DNA from 2 places in the Paenibacillus sp. FSL H8-0457 genome. Region 1 is predicted to be linked to the other one. Evidence: a T-box and tRNA genes for the amino acid it is inferred to sense, from the RefSeq annotation. Region 1 holds a T-box; the other holds one or more tRNA genes.

What was found. The T-box of region 1 lies ahead of MHI43_RS07605 (valine--tRNA ligase). A T-box ahead of a tRNA ligase gene usually reads a tRNA of that ligase, here a tRNA-Val.
Region 2: it has a tRNA-Val gene. The T-box ahead of MHI43_RS07605 (valine--tRNA ligase) is inferred to sense a tRNA for this amino acid. The anticodon was not compared.

The regions. Positions count from the first base shown of each region.
Region 1 is NZ_CP150293.1:1,775,633-1,781,797, forward strand. Features, by position in the region: gene hemL (glutamate-1-semialdehyde 2,1-aminomutase) at 1-433, shown strand, start outside; gene MHI43_RS07590 (RluA family pseudouridine synthase) at 430-1,338, shown strand; gene MHI43_RS07595 (LysM peptidoglycan-binding domain-containing protein) at 1,502-2,851, shown strand; gene MHI43_RS07600 (hypothetical protein) at 2,876-3,070, shown strand; T-box leader at 3,100-3,398, shown strand; gene MHI43_RS07605 (valine--tRNA ligase) at 3,510-6,165, shown strand, end outside.
Region 2 is NZ_CP150293.1:2,194,590-2,200,754, forward strand. Features, by position in the region: gene MHI43_RS09490 (accessory gene regulator B family protein) at 1-347, shown strand, start outside; gene MHI43_RS09495 (cyclic lactone autoinducer peptide) at 331-471, shown strand; gene MHI43_RS09500 (hypothetical protein) at 757-963, shown strand; gene MHI43_RS09505 (hypothetical protein) at 953-1,216, shown strand; gene MHI43_RS09510 (hypothetical protein) at 1,236-1,691, shown strand; gene MHI43_RS09515 (sporulation protein YjcZ) at 1,848-1,949, opposite strand; gene MHI43_RS09520 (sporulation protein YjcZ) at 2,494-2,601, shown strand; gene MHI43_RS09525 (hypothetical protein) at 2,795-3,280, opposite strand; gene MHI43_RS09530 (hypothetical protein) at 3,540-3,836, shown strand; gene MHI43_RS09535 (YolD-like family protein) at 3,958-4,299, shown strand; tRNA gene MHI43_RS09540 (tRNA-Val) at 4,476-4,548, opposite strand; gene MHI43_RS09545 (hypothetical protein) at 4,684-4,947, shown strand; gene MHI43_RS09550 (GNAT family N-acetyltransferase) at 5,301-5,744, shown strand; gene MHI43_RS09555 (DUF3892 domain-containing protein) at 5,842-6,075, opposite strand; gene MHI43_RS09560 (MBL fold metallo-hydrolase) at 6,142-6,165, opposite strand, start outside.

The sequences.
Region 1 (6,165 bases):
GCTGATGGATCAGATCGCTCCGGCAGGACCGATCTACCAGGCGGGAACGTTAAGCGGAAATCCGCTGGCCATGGCAGCCGGATACACCACCCTGAAGCTGTTGACGCCTGCCGTTTATGAGCAGCTGGAGGAACGGGGGGCCCGCCTTCAGGCAGGATTCGAGCAGAGCGCCAAGGAATTCGGCATCCCGCTTACGATCAACCGGATCGGATCCATGGTCTGCCCATTCTTCACGAATACGCCGGTCGTGAATTTCGATACGGCCAAGACGAGTGACCTGGACCGTTTCCGCCGCTATTTTGCGGCGATGGTGCAAGAGGGAGTCAGCGTGCCTCCTTCCCAATTCGAGGGCATGTTCATCTCGGCGGCCCATACGGTGGAAGATATCGATGCTACCATCGAAGCCAATTATAACGCCTTCAAAAGCCTATGAGTTACGGGGGCAGCTGGAGTAAGCGCGGCGAATGGCTTGAGATGACGCCCGGCAAGGCGCTGTTGGGCCAGCCGGATCGGGACGAGGCCGCCGCCAAGTGGCTTCTGGAAACGGTCGGTATGCCCGAGAAGCTGTATCGCAAGCTTCATCATGAGCAGGGGATACAATGGAGAGGGGACCGGCTTCGGCTGGTCCTTTTTCCTTATCGGGAATACGGCATCGAACCGAGGTGGCAGGAGCTTCAAGTGTTGTACGAGGACGATTTCTGCCTGGTCGTGAACAAACCGGCCGGCATGGCGGTCCATCCGGACAACGAAAGCCGGGAGACAACGCTGAATCATGTCGTGGCCGCCTATTACGAAGCAGAGGGGATTCACGCGGCAGTCCGGCACATCCATAGGCTGGACAAAGATACGACGGGTCCCGTGCTGTATTCCAAGAACGAATACGCTCAGCTGAAGCTTGACGAGGCCATGCGGGAGAAGAAGATCATTCGAATGTATGCGGCGATCGTTCAAGGAAGGGTATCGCAGGAGCTGAAGCGCATCGATTTGCCGATCGGCAAGGACCGCTATCATGCAAGCCGCCGGAGGGTTTCATTAACGGGGCAGGCCGCGATCACGCATATTCTCTCAGCCGAAGCGTATCCGAAAGCCAGTCTCCTGCACATTCGCCTTGAAACCGGCCGCACGCATCAGATCCGGGTCCATCTAAGCCATATGGGACATCCGCTTCTGGGGGATGTCTTGTATGGAGGACCAGGGACGTTTGCGCGCCAAGCGCTGCATGGCGAACGCCTGTTGTTCCATCATCCTTTTACGGGCGAGAGCATCGAGGTGCCGGCGCCGTGGCCTCAGGATATGATGGAGTTAAGAGAGCGAATCATAGAGGGATCGAACCAATAGGGGATGCTGCAGCAGCCCTGAATGCCCGGTAACTTCCATGCGCAATTCGCAAAAAAGTCATGCTCTCCTGTTTTCGGCATATAGATAAATTGAGTGGCAAAACTTAGGCTCATGCCGTGATGACAGATCACGGATAGTATATGCCAAAAAGGAGGACATTCCCGTGTTTGACCAGTCCTACGGATTGCGGTTCGATATTTACGAGCGTATTAATTTGACGGAAGATTTGCCGGGAATCGATGAATTGGAAGAGGCGGAGTTGATCCCGCACATTCAGGTGATCAGCCAGCAGGACCAGGCCACGCTTCGGGGCCATCTGCTTCTAGCAGGCCTGTATAAAGGGGATACCGAAGCAGGAGAGACGGAGCCGCTCGAGCATTGGATTCCGGTCGAGATCACGGTCCCGCTGAACCGGGTATCGTCATTGGATGACATCGCGGTCGAGATCGAGAATTTTGACGTGGATCTGTTATCCAAGCGCAGCTTGAACATAACGGGGGTTTTATCGCTCAAAGGAATCCAGGCGGCGGCTCCGGGAGCTCGTGACCAAGTATGGACCAATGAGGAATTCACAGTGGTACATGCTCCTGAAGCGAATGATATGTATGCAGGCGTAGAGCAGCAGTTCGCAGCCAATCCGTATGAACCGTATCAAAGCGGCGGAGCCAACGCTGAAGCGACTACGCCTTCGCCTTCTTATTTCAACGAGGCTCAGCCCAGAGTCCAAGAGTCCGAGGCGGATGCGCGCACGCAGCAGTATCTGGCATCTTGGGCGGAATACGAGAATCAAATTCAGGATGCGCAGGACTCGGACCGAACGGTAAGCATCTCCGGTACGCCTGAAGCCCAGGATACGGTCGAATATGCCTTACATAATGAGACGGAATTTCAGCCAGCTGAGCCGTCGACTCCGAGTGTATGGCAGTTCGAACGGGCTGCGGCCCAGCCGGAGCCGCAGCAGGAAGAACCGGCAGCCGACTTCCCGGGCGTCATTGAGCGCAAAAGCGAAGAGGTTCAAGCCCTGCCGGTATTGGATTCCCCGGAAACGGAGGAAGCCCAGCCTGTTTTTGCCGAGGAAGCCGAACCCTTGGAGGAGATAGAGGAGGAGGTTTCCCTTCAAGTCGAAGAGGCTCCGTCCAAACCGGAGCTGAAGGTTGCCTTCAACGCGAAGAACAGCACCGCCAATACCGCTTCGGGCGTAGGCTTCTCCTCATTGCTTCAATCGAGCAGAACGGTTCAGGATCAGGAACAAGCTGCTCGAGACGAGGAACAGGCCATCGAAGAATCGGTGGATGCCGTTTTGTCCGAGGATGTGGAATGGAAGAGTCTTTTCCTGGGCAACCGCCGGGAGGAAACGCCATTCCGTAAGGTCCGGATGTGCATTGTTCAGCGTGAGGAGACACTCGACGTGATTGCCGAGCGCTATCAGCTGACGCCGCGAGAGCTGTTGTTGTATAACCGCATGTCCGAGCAGAATGTGGAAGAAGGCCAGGTATTGTATATTCCCCAGTAATCGGGAAGTCGTCATGGGGCTAGAATGAAGCAGGCCGAGGCAGGCAGCCTTGGCCTGCTTTTTGTGCTGCGGGGAACCGGTTTGGAGGAGAGGAAGCGCAGCGAGCTTGGATTGTATGTTACAGCGAACAAGGATTTGTTTGAATCGGCAGGTATGATGTCTAAATCGTTCGGAAACACTCGAAATATTGACTATATGGAACAACCACGTTATATTTGAATAGTATATGTACAGGTATTCAAAAAGCTAGAACAACGTTGAACGGGAAGAGTAGGAAGGTATGGCCTTCAGAGAGCGGAATTGCTACCAAGCGCTGTGAGATTCCGCAGGAACCAGCTTGCCGAAGTCGCCCCGGAGTTGCGGACTTGAGATAGAGTAGGATCGATTGCTACCCTGGTTAGAGTTCGCCGGCCGCAGCCGTTATCTGCGTAAAGTGTCGTGCTTGACCGAAAGCCTTTCATGTTCTTCATGGGAGGACAACGGTTGCTGAACCATGTAAGCACGAAACAAAGGTGGTACCGCGAGAGAACAGTCTTTCGTCCTTTGAGGACGAAGGGCTTTTTTTGTTTCACGCCAACTATGATATCCACGAACACGCCCGGAGGCTAAAACGTTTCGGGTTGGCAAAACTGATTAACAGTATCGGAGGTACGAAAATATGGATCAAAAACAAAACCAATCCCAGTTAGAAATGCCGACGACGTATGATCCGAAGGCAGCCGAACAAAAATGGTATCCGTACTGGAAGGAAGGCGGCTTTTTTGAAGCCGGCAAGCGACCGGACGCGGAGCCTTACACGATTGTTATTCCTCCTCCTAACGTTACGGGCATGCTCCATATCGGCCATGCGCTTGACTTTACGCTGCAGGACATCCTGATTCGCGTGAAGCGGATGCAGGGCTACGATGCGCTGTGGCTCCCCGGCTCCGACCATGCGGGCATCGCCACGCAAACCAAGGTAGAGCAGAAGCTTCGCGAAGAAGGCGTTACCCGTTACGATCTGGGACGCGAGAAATTCCTGGAGAAGGTGTGGGAATGGAAGGACCTGTACGCAAACACGATCCGTGACCAGTGGTCCAAGATCGGCCTGTCCCTCGATTACTCCAGAGAACGTTTCACGCTCGACGAGGGATTGTCCGAAGCCGTACGGGAAGTATTCGTCAAGCTTTACGATAAAGGGCTCATCTACCGCGGCAAACGCATCATCAACTGGGACCCGGCTGCCCGTACGGCTTTGTCCGATATTGAAGTGGAGTACAAAGAGGTCAACGGCCATTTGTATCACCTGCAATATCCGCTGAAGGACGGCAGCGGCTCCATTACCGTGGCAACCACCCGTCCGGAGACCATGCTCGGCGATACGGCCGTCGCCGTTCATCCGGAAGACGAGCGCTATAAAGACATGATCGGCAAGACATTGGTGCTGCCTATCGTGGGCCGCGAGATTCCGGTTATAGCGGATGAGTATGTGGAGAAGGACTTCGGCAGCGGTGCGGTTAAAATTACGCCGGCGCATGATCCGAACGACTTCGAGATGGGGCTGAGACATGACCTGCCGCAAATTACCGTAATGGATGAATCCGGAACGATGAATGAGTTTGCCGGCAAATACCAGGGCCTTGACCGTGCAGAATGCCGCAAGCAGATCGTCAGCGACATGAAGGAATCGGGCGTATTGCTTCGCATCGAAGACCATGTCCATCAGGTTGGCCATAGCGAAAGATCCGGTGCGGTGGTCGAGCCTTACCTGTCGACGCAGTGGTTCGTTAAGATGCAGCCGCTTGCGGAAGCAGCCGTGGATGCGCAAAAATCCGGCAAGGGCGTGAACTTCGTGCCTGACCGGTTCGAGCGAACCTATCTGCACTGGATGGAGAATGTACGCGATTGGTGCATTTCCCGTCAATTGTGGTGGGGTCACCGGATCCCGGCGTGGTATTCGGAATCCACGGGCGAAGTGGTTGTTGCCATGAATGAAGAGGAAGCCCGCGCGAAGCTGGGCAAGGATGATCTGAGACAGGACGAGGATGTGCTGGATACCTGGTTCAGCTCCGCGCTCTGGCCGTTCTCGACCATGGGCTGGCCGGACCAGGACAGCGAGGATTTCAAACGTTATTATCCCACAAGCGTTCTCGTGACGGGTTACGACATCATCCCGTTCTGGGTGTCGCGGATGATTTTCCAAGGACTTGAATTTACGGGTCAAATGCCGTTTAAGGACACGCTGATCCATGGCCTGGTTCGGGATAGCGAAGGCCGCAAGATGTCCAAGTCGCTGGGCAACGGCATCGACCCGCTCGAGGTTATTGAACAGTATGGCGCAGACGCTATGCGTTATATGATATCGACCGGCAGCACGCCGGGTCAGGATCTTCGATTCCGCTGGGAACGCGTGGAGCAAGCGCGTAACTTCGCTAACAAAATCTGGAATGCGTCGCGCTTTGCGCTCATGAACCTGGAGGGCTTCACGGCGGCGGATATCGACATTTCCGGAGAGCTGGGAACCGCGGACCGGTGGATTTTGCACCGTTTGAACGAAACTTCCCGCGACATTACGCGTCTAATTGATGCCTACGAATTTGGCGAAACCGGTCGACTGCTCTACAATTTCATCTGGGATGATCTGTGTGACTGGTATATCGAATTTGCCAAGCTGTCCCTGTATGGCGAGGATCAAGCAGCCAAGAAAAAGACGCAGTCGGTGCTTGCCTATGTGCTGGACCGCACGATGCGCTTGATTCACCCGTTCATGCCGTTCATCTCCGAAGAGATCTGGCAGCATTTGCCGCATGAAGGCGAGACCGTCATGCTGGCTTCTTGGCCGACCTATGACGAGGCGTTTGAGAATGCGGAAGCCGTAACCGAAATGAACCTGCTGATGGATGTGATCCGTGCCGTACGCAACATCCGGGCGGAAGTGAACGTGCCGATGAGCAAAAAAGTAGAACTGCAATTGAAACCGGTAAGCGGGCAAATTGCCGGCATTATCGATCGCAATTCCGATTATATTCGCCGCTTCTGCAACACGTCGGAGTATGAGTCCTCCCTTGCGCTTGAGGCGCCGGATAAAGCGATGACCGCCGTGGTGACAGGTGTTGAGATGTATCTGCCGCTTGCCGGACTGATCGATATCGCTCAGGAGATCACGCGTCTGGAGAAGGAAATTCAGCACTTGAACAGCGAAGTCGAGCGTGTGGAGAAGAAGCTGAACAATCCTGGTTTCGTATCGAAAGCACCCGAGAAGGTGATTGAGGAAGAACGGGCGAAACTCGCGGATTACTCGGACAAACGCAGAAAAGTGATTGCGCGCATCGAAG
Region 2 (6,165 bases), 420 kb from region 1:
CAATACTGAGGCAATTCTCGGGAGGGTATCACCTTAAGACGGGGGCCGGCTGTATTGCGTTCACGACAGCACTGTTTACCTTGGTGACTTTTGTTGATATGGGGATTGCAGCTGTGCTCGTTATGAATGCGCTTAGTCTGTTGCTGGTTATGCTGTTTGCTCCCAGCCGAATCGAGAGACAATCCCGGATACCGAGCAAGCATTACTCTAAGCTCCGCTTGATTAGCTGCTTCATCGTGATGTTCAATTTTGTCCTTCAGTCCCCAACATTGGCTGTCATATTTTTAATCCAGGCTATTAGTTTATTACGCTGGAAAGGAGGACAAGCTCATGTTATGGATCCATAAGATTCGTCATCGTTTTTTTTCGTTCATCGCATCTGCACTGACGTTGGTAGCCGTATTTGTCGTTAATACTGCAAGTCCCGTATTTGTGTACAGCGGAGAGACGCCGGAAGAACTTTTGAAATAAATCTTGATCCAATTGATACGGGGACTGGGGTACACCAAATTTGTGGTAGGTTCATGGTTGTTGAATGAGATATGGGTCGTAGTAGCCGGTGCCGGTTGGCGCCGGTTTTTATTATGACTAAGGAAGCTACAGCTGAGTCCTTAACGGTCGGTTCCATCGATGCTCCAATGATTGCGAGTTTGTTAGTAATGGATGCCAAGCCAATTAGGGTAAAATTGACATTGATAAAAGAACGAGTGTTCGCATATAATACAAACAAATGTTCTTATCAGAGGTGAGTTCATCATGTTTGAGAAATACCTGGAGCAAACCGTAGAAATCATATACGAAGACCGTAAGGGCAACATTACCCAGCGCAAAATACAGATACACAGCATTAAAGATCAGCGGATTCGGGCAACGTGCCTGGAGTCGGGAAAGCCCCGAGTATTCAATGAAAACAACATCCTGTCCTGGAGGCCCCAGAAAGGAAGAGGTTCGCATGCTTCCTGATCTGGAACGAAAACTGCTCCGAATTTTGATCAACTATCCGGCGCATCGCAGCCGTGTCCCGACCTTGCGGTTACTTAAGTACCTAACGGGACGTAAACCGAATGAAATTATGGAGGGCATAGCTTCATTGGAGGAACAAGGCTATATTATGTTTAAGAACAAGCGGGAATTGCAGAGCCTGATTGTACTGAAAGAAGAGGCACAGCCCGTTCAAAGAGTGGAAAGAGCTGCGGATTACTGGACGACACATTGATTCGGCAGGAGGTATAGAGATGCCTGTGCTTAGAGATTGCACGGATGAGGGGACACGAGCCGAATTTCATTTTATATCACGTATCCCTGGAAAGTACGAAGGATGCCAAATCAACTTTAAATTTTATGATTCCAACCGATTCATCTATGATTTGAATTTCGGTTGGACGAATCTAACGATTCGTAATTATATTACAGTAACTACGGAATTTCCGTTGGACACACTGAATGGATTCAAATTAGATGGATTATATATGTCATTCGAAAAACATCTTTATCAATTAAGCTGGAGAAGAAGCCAATCGGAAGGTATTTATGAGTTGGGCTTTTTTGGGTCTGATCAAGACTTTTGGGATGCAGCGAAAAAGAAAGGGCTTTTCGATGGCAACTGCCCCGGAGATCCTTTGATCCGCGAAGAGGCGGCAATCGTCTTCCTCCGTTTGGAAAAAAATATTCTCCAGAAATTAAACAAATAACACGAGTACCCTTCGGGCCTATTACTGGCTGGCAGGGTCTTTTTTGATGGTTTAGCGGCACTTTCATTTTACCCCGGAATGATTTTTTTGTTATGAAGAGGGCTGTCCCGCAGCCATTTTCATGGCTTTTGGAACAGCCTCTGTTTTCATCAGTTTTTAGACCCAAAAACCTGCTGCCAAAATGATAACGAGAAGAATGTACAGAACCAAGACAAAAGTAGCACTACGGCCATAGCCATACCCGGCATCAGCGCTCATGGTTATTCCTCCTTTGTTTTAGAGTCAGATTATTAATATGTGGTCACTTATGTATAAGCTTGGGTGATTAACTAAGTGTTTAGCCTAATTTTCAAGCCTATTTCGATTGCTGCTTGGGTGGAGGAGGAGGTTTTTAACGTGAGGGAGTTGTTGCAGCCCCTTTGTATTTTTTTTGATGATGTACATTTGAAAATGATTAGCAAAGTGGCATTTCTGTGAATATACATGAGAGTGTAGCCCGCCAACTACAACTCAGGTTTCCTTCTTTAAAAAAGAAGAAGCTGTCCCGCAGTCATTTTTATGGCTTTTGTGACAGCTTCCTCTTTTTGTACGGTGTCATATGCTCTATTTTCCGTCCGCATTGACGGGAAGGAGAAAAAACTCGGGTAACACAACCCGTGATATCCATATGGTCAGCGCCGCATCGGTAAAAAGAACCTCGCTGGCTTAGGCTGGCGTTTTTTTTTGTTAATAAGAATATTGGCCCTAGCATTGCTTGAGTTTTTGAATACTTTGTATCAGATCGTTGAAAGGAGGAGTCCTCATGGGTGAAGTTGGTTACGAAGGTGGATACGGCGGTAAAAACTCAGTCGGAGCAGTTCTTGTTCTCTTTATCTTGTTGGTCATCATTTTAGGTTCTTTCTGGGTATAATACTCCCCCGGATGACAAAGACCCTACGTGATTTGAACAGTTGTATTTATGTGAGAGGATCCCTACCGGCTTAGGCTATCGGGGGTCCTTTTTCTTTGTCTTCTATCGGTGAAGTAGGGTATTACAGCCTCCTGATCGATTTACCCAGTAGCAAATCTCCGCTTACCGACAATGCCCTCCATCTCCCGTTTTTCTATTTGAGTAAACAGGGCTTCGCCGTCGCCTTCGCTGAACGGAACAATACCGAAGCTAGGGACGGTAGCGGAATAGACGAGAGTATTTCTTTCCGCTGTATTAGTGGCAGCCATCGCAAATCCTGACCGTAATACTGCAGCAAGTCGAATATGACGAATGTAGACGGCAGAGTTCCGGCTAAAGCTGTAATTTTATCCGTCTTCTTCGCCTGGAATCGGGTCATAACCGCTTCAAAATCCGAGTTGCCAGTCGCGGGATCAACGCACGCGATTTCGCCGTCCAATACGATGTCATGCGGAAATATAGCGTTGGCTATCTCAGGGTATTGGCGAGAACAGTCGTTGTTATGGCGCGTGTATAGGCGAACAACGCCATTCTGCTGCGAAAAAATCAAGCGGTGGCCATCGATTTTTGGTTCAAATATGAAGCGCGAGTCTGAGAATGGAGCGGGCGCTGTTGCGAGTAACATCGGTTCAATAAACATAGAAATGCCTCTTTACCTGAATTATAGCGCTTGGCTATGTAATAAAGAGGCGAGAAGTAATGGTAGGATTAATGTCATGTCATCTATTCTAAAAATAGCCCGGACAAATGCGACAATTGACAAAGATAAATCCAGAATAAAATATACATAATCATACCATTTAATGGTTCTAACATACTATATACTCCAATAATATCCAAATGATACAATTGATATGGGTTATGTAAATTAACTTTTATAAATATCTGGAGGTGTTAGCGTGGTTAGAATGGGGAAAAAATTTGTAATATTCTCTTCTATCATTGCTGCTTTTATGACTGTAGCAGCGCCAGTATCTGCAAGTCCTATCTCACAGACAGAATCTGAGATAACGCCTCAATATTGTAACCCATGTAAAGTAAAAGCGGGTTATATGTACCCAAAAAGTCAGTATAGCAGAGACTTTTTCACGCCATTACATTACATTACAGTTGATGGAGTGGAGTACTTTTTTTGGTACATAGATGATGATAAATCTACAGCAACACATTGGTATACTGTTTGGAAAGAAGAATAACGAAAAATCCTTGGGGTTTAAATAACCTCAAGGTTTTTTTGTATACATAATAAGGCTGTGATGTAACGAAATTGCGTAAATGTTTTAACATCACGTCGGCTAAGATCGGAGGACACTATAAATGACAACGACTCGTAAAAAGCTTGAAGGTAACGGTCTTTGGGAATCCAGCCGGATGATGCTTCCGGAACATAAAGAAACTATCATCCGCCGGCAGCTGGAAGAGGGAAGGAAGAATAAACCGGTTCTTGATCCGCAGGAAATGGAATTGATTGAGCAGGCGCTTGCAGAGTCATTTCATATGCACCGTACAATCAAATTGCGTTTATTCGATGAATATGAGGACCAGGAACTGACCGGCACTGTATCCGTAATTCACACTTACCGACGTGAAATCAAGCTGGCTACCGGAATAGGCGAATGGGAATGGATCAAGATTAATGACATAGTTTCGGCAAATTGAAAATACTCGGCAAATGTAATCCCGTTGGCGTAGAGAGGTCAAATAAGACCAAAAAGTGGTCTTAAAAGTAGTGTCTAACTGACTATGTCCCCCAATTCGTCCCCAAAAGTGAAATTCAGATAGACAACCATTAGAAGAAAAGAAAAAAGCCCTTGCTATGCAAGGACTCCTTGTGATGATCTGTAGTGGGCTCGAACCACTGACCCCTACCCTGTCAAGATAGTGCTCTCCCAGCTGAGCTAACAGATCATGAAATATTTAAAAAGGTAATTCATATATTACCAGCAGACAAGGCGGCTGTCAATGGTTTTCTCGTTATAAAATACCACGTTCCGGTTCAGACTAAATACAGCATGATTTTGCCAATGAAGGAGCGTGAATGGCATGACAGGTGGGAAATCCCATCGTATCAAGCGAGCAGGACTGGTGCTCTCGTTATTGGCGGTATCTATTGCGGGCGGCGGCTGCAGTGTCCCGGAAAGAACATCGGTGCAATTGGAGCCGCTGCATGCCCCTGCAGCGCCCGTGATGCTGGATGTGTACGGGCGTTCCGTCGATCGGGATGTATATTCCAAGCAGGGAAGCGGGGCGCTGGAGCCGGTATCCCCGATGGATGCGGCGGACACGTTAAGGGATCTTCATCCATAAAGAGCTCCAGGAACGGCATTATGCTTAACGCGGAGCCAACCATCATGATGATCTGCACGAACAGTGAGCAGAACAAACCGCCGGCTGGCAGGCTGGCGGTTTGTCGTAAGACGGCCGATGCTATTCCTCATCCCATTTGCGGGAATAACCTTTTTTGATCGTCCAGAAGGTGGGATAGATGATCAGGGCAGCAATGACCACAGCCCAAAATATCGTGGCTCCCATGCTCATAAAGGCAATGCTCCTTTCATGAAGACGTTAGCTTCTACTACTATACAGGAAAACGAATATTTTGTATAATATCTCGACCTGCGATATCACGAGGAATTGATTCTACATAAAGAGGTGTTGAAATGGCAGCAGAAATCATCAATGTATCAACGGAAGAGCAGTTGCAGCAGGCGCTGGATATCCGAAAGGATGTGTTTGTCCTAGAACAGAAGGTGCCGATCGATTTGGAGATCGATGATTACGACCGCCTGGAATCGGATGCACACCATGTCTTGATCAAGTCGGAGGGGCAGTACGCCGCAACCGGGCGTATTACCTATTACAATAAGGATTCCGCCAAAATGCAGCGGATCGCGGTGCGGAAGCCGTTCCGTTCCAAAGGGATTGGCCGTGTGCTGATGATGGCGCTGGAAGCGCAGGCTCGTGAACTAAAACTGCAATATTCCGTGCTCGATGCACAGGTGCAGGCAGAGGCTTTTTACCGCAAGCTGGGGTATGAGACGATTTCGGACGAGCCGTTTGATGATGCAGGCATTCCCCATGTTCGCATGAAAAAGGAATTGTAGGCCTATAACCAAACCAAATAAGATACCGGTCATTAACGCATCGTCCCCAAAAAAGAAAAGACCTCGAGCATCGCCTCGAGGTCTTTTTGCGCATAAATTAGAACGTCGGCAAATTGTCCAGGTTGTTGCTTGGATCGCCATCCGCATTGGAACGAAGATGTTCGTCTCCATCACGTCCACGGAATACGTTCAGGTTCTTGATTTCCTTATTCTTGGCCATCTGTTGGGCCGTCTTGTAGTCCACGACGCTGCCGTTATCCAGCTTAAGTTCGATGATGTCGCCATCACCATTTTTACGTACGCCTACAACTTCTTGTTGTCCTTGATCCATATGAATCGCCTCCCGGCCTTATTATTCCCGGGAACCCTCGTAAACTATGCATTGACGCATATTGAACTACAATTCGTATACCCGCTGCTG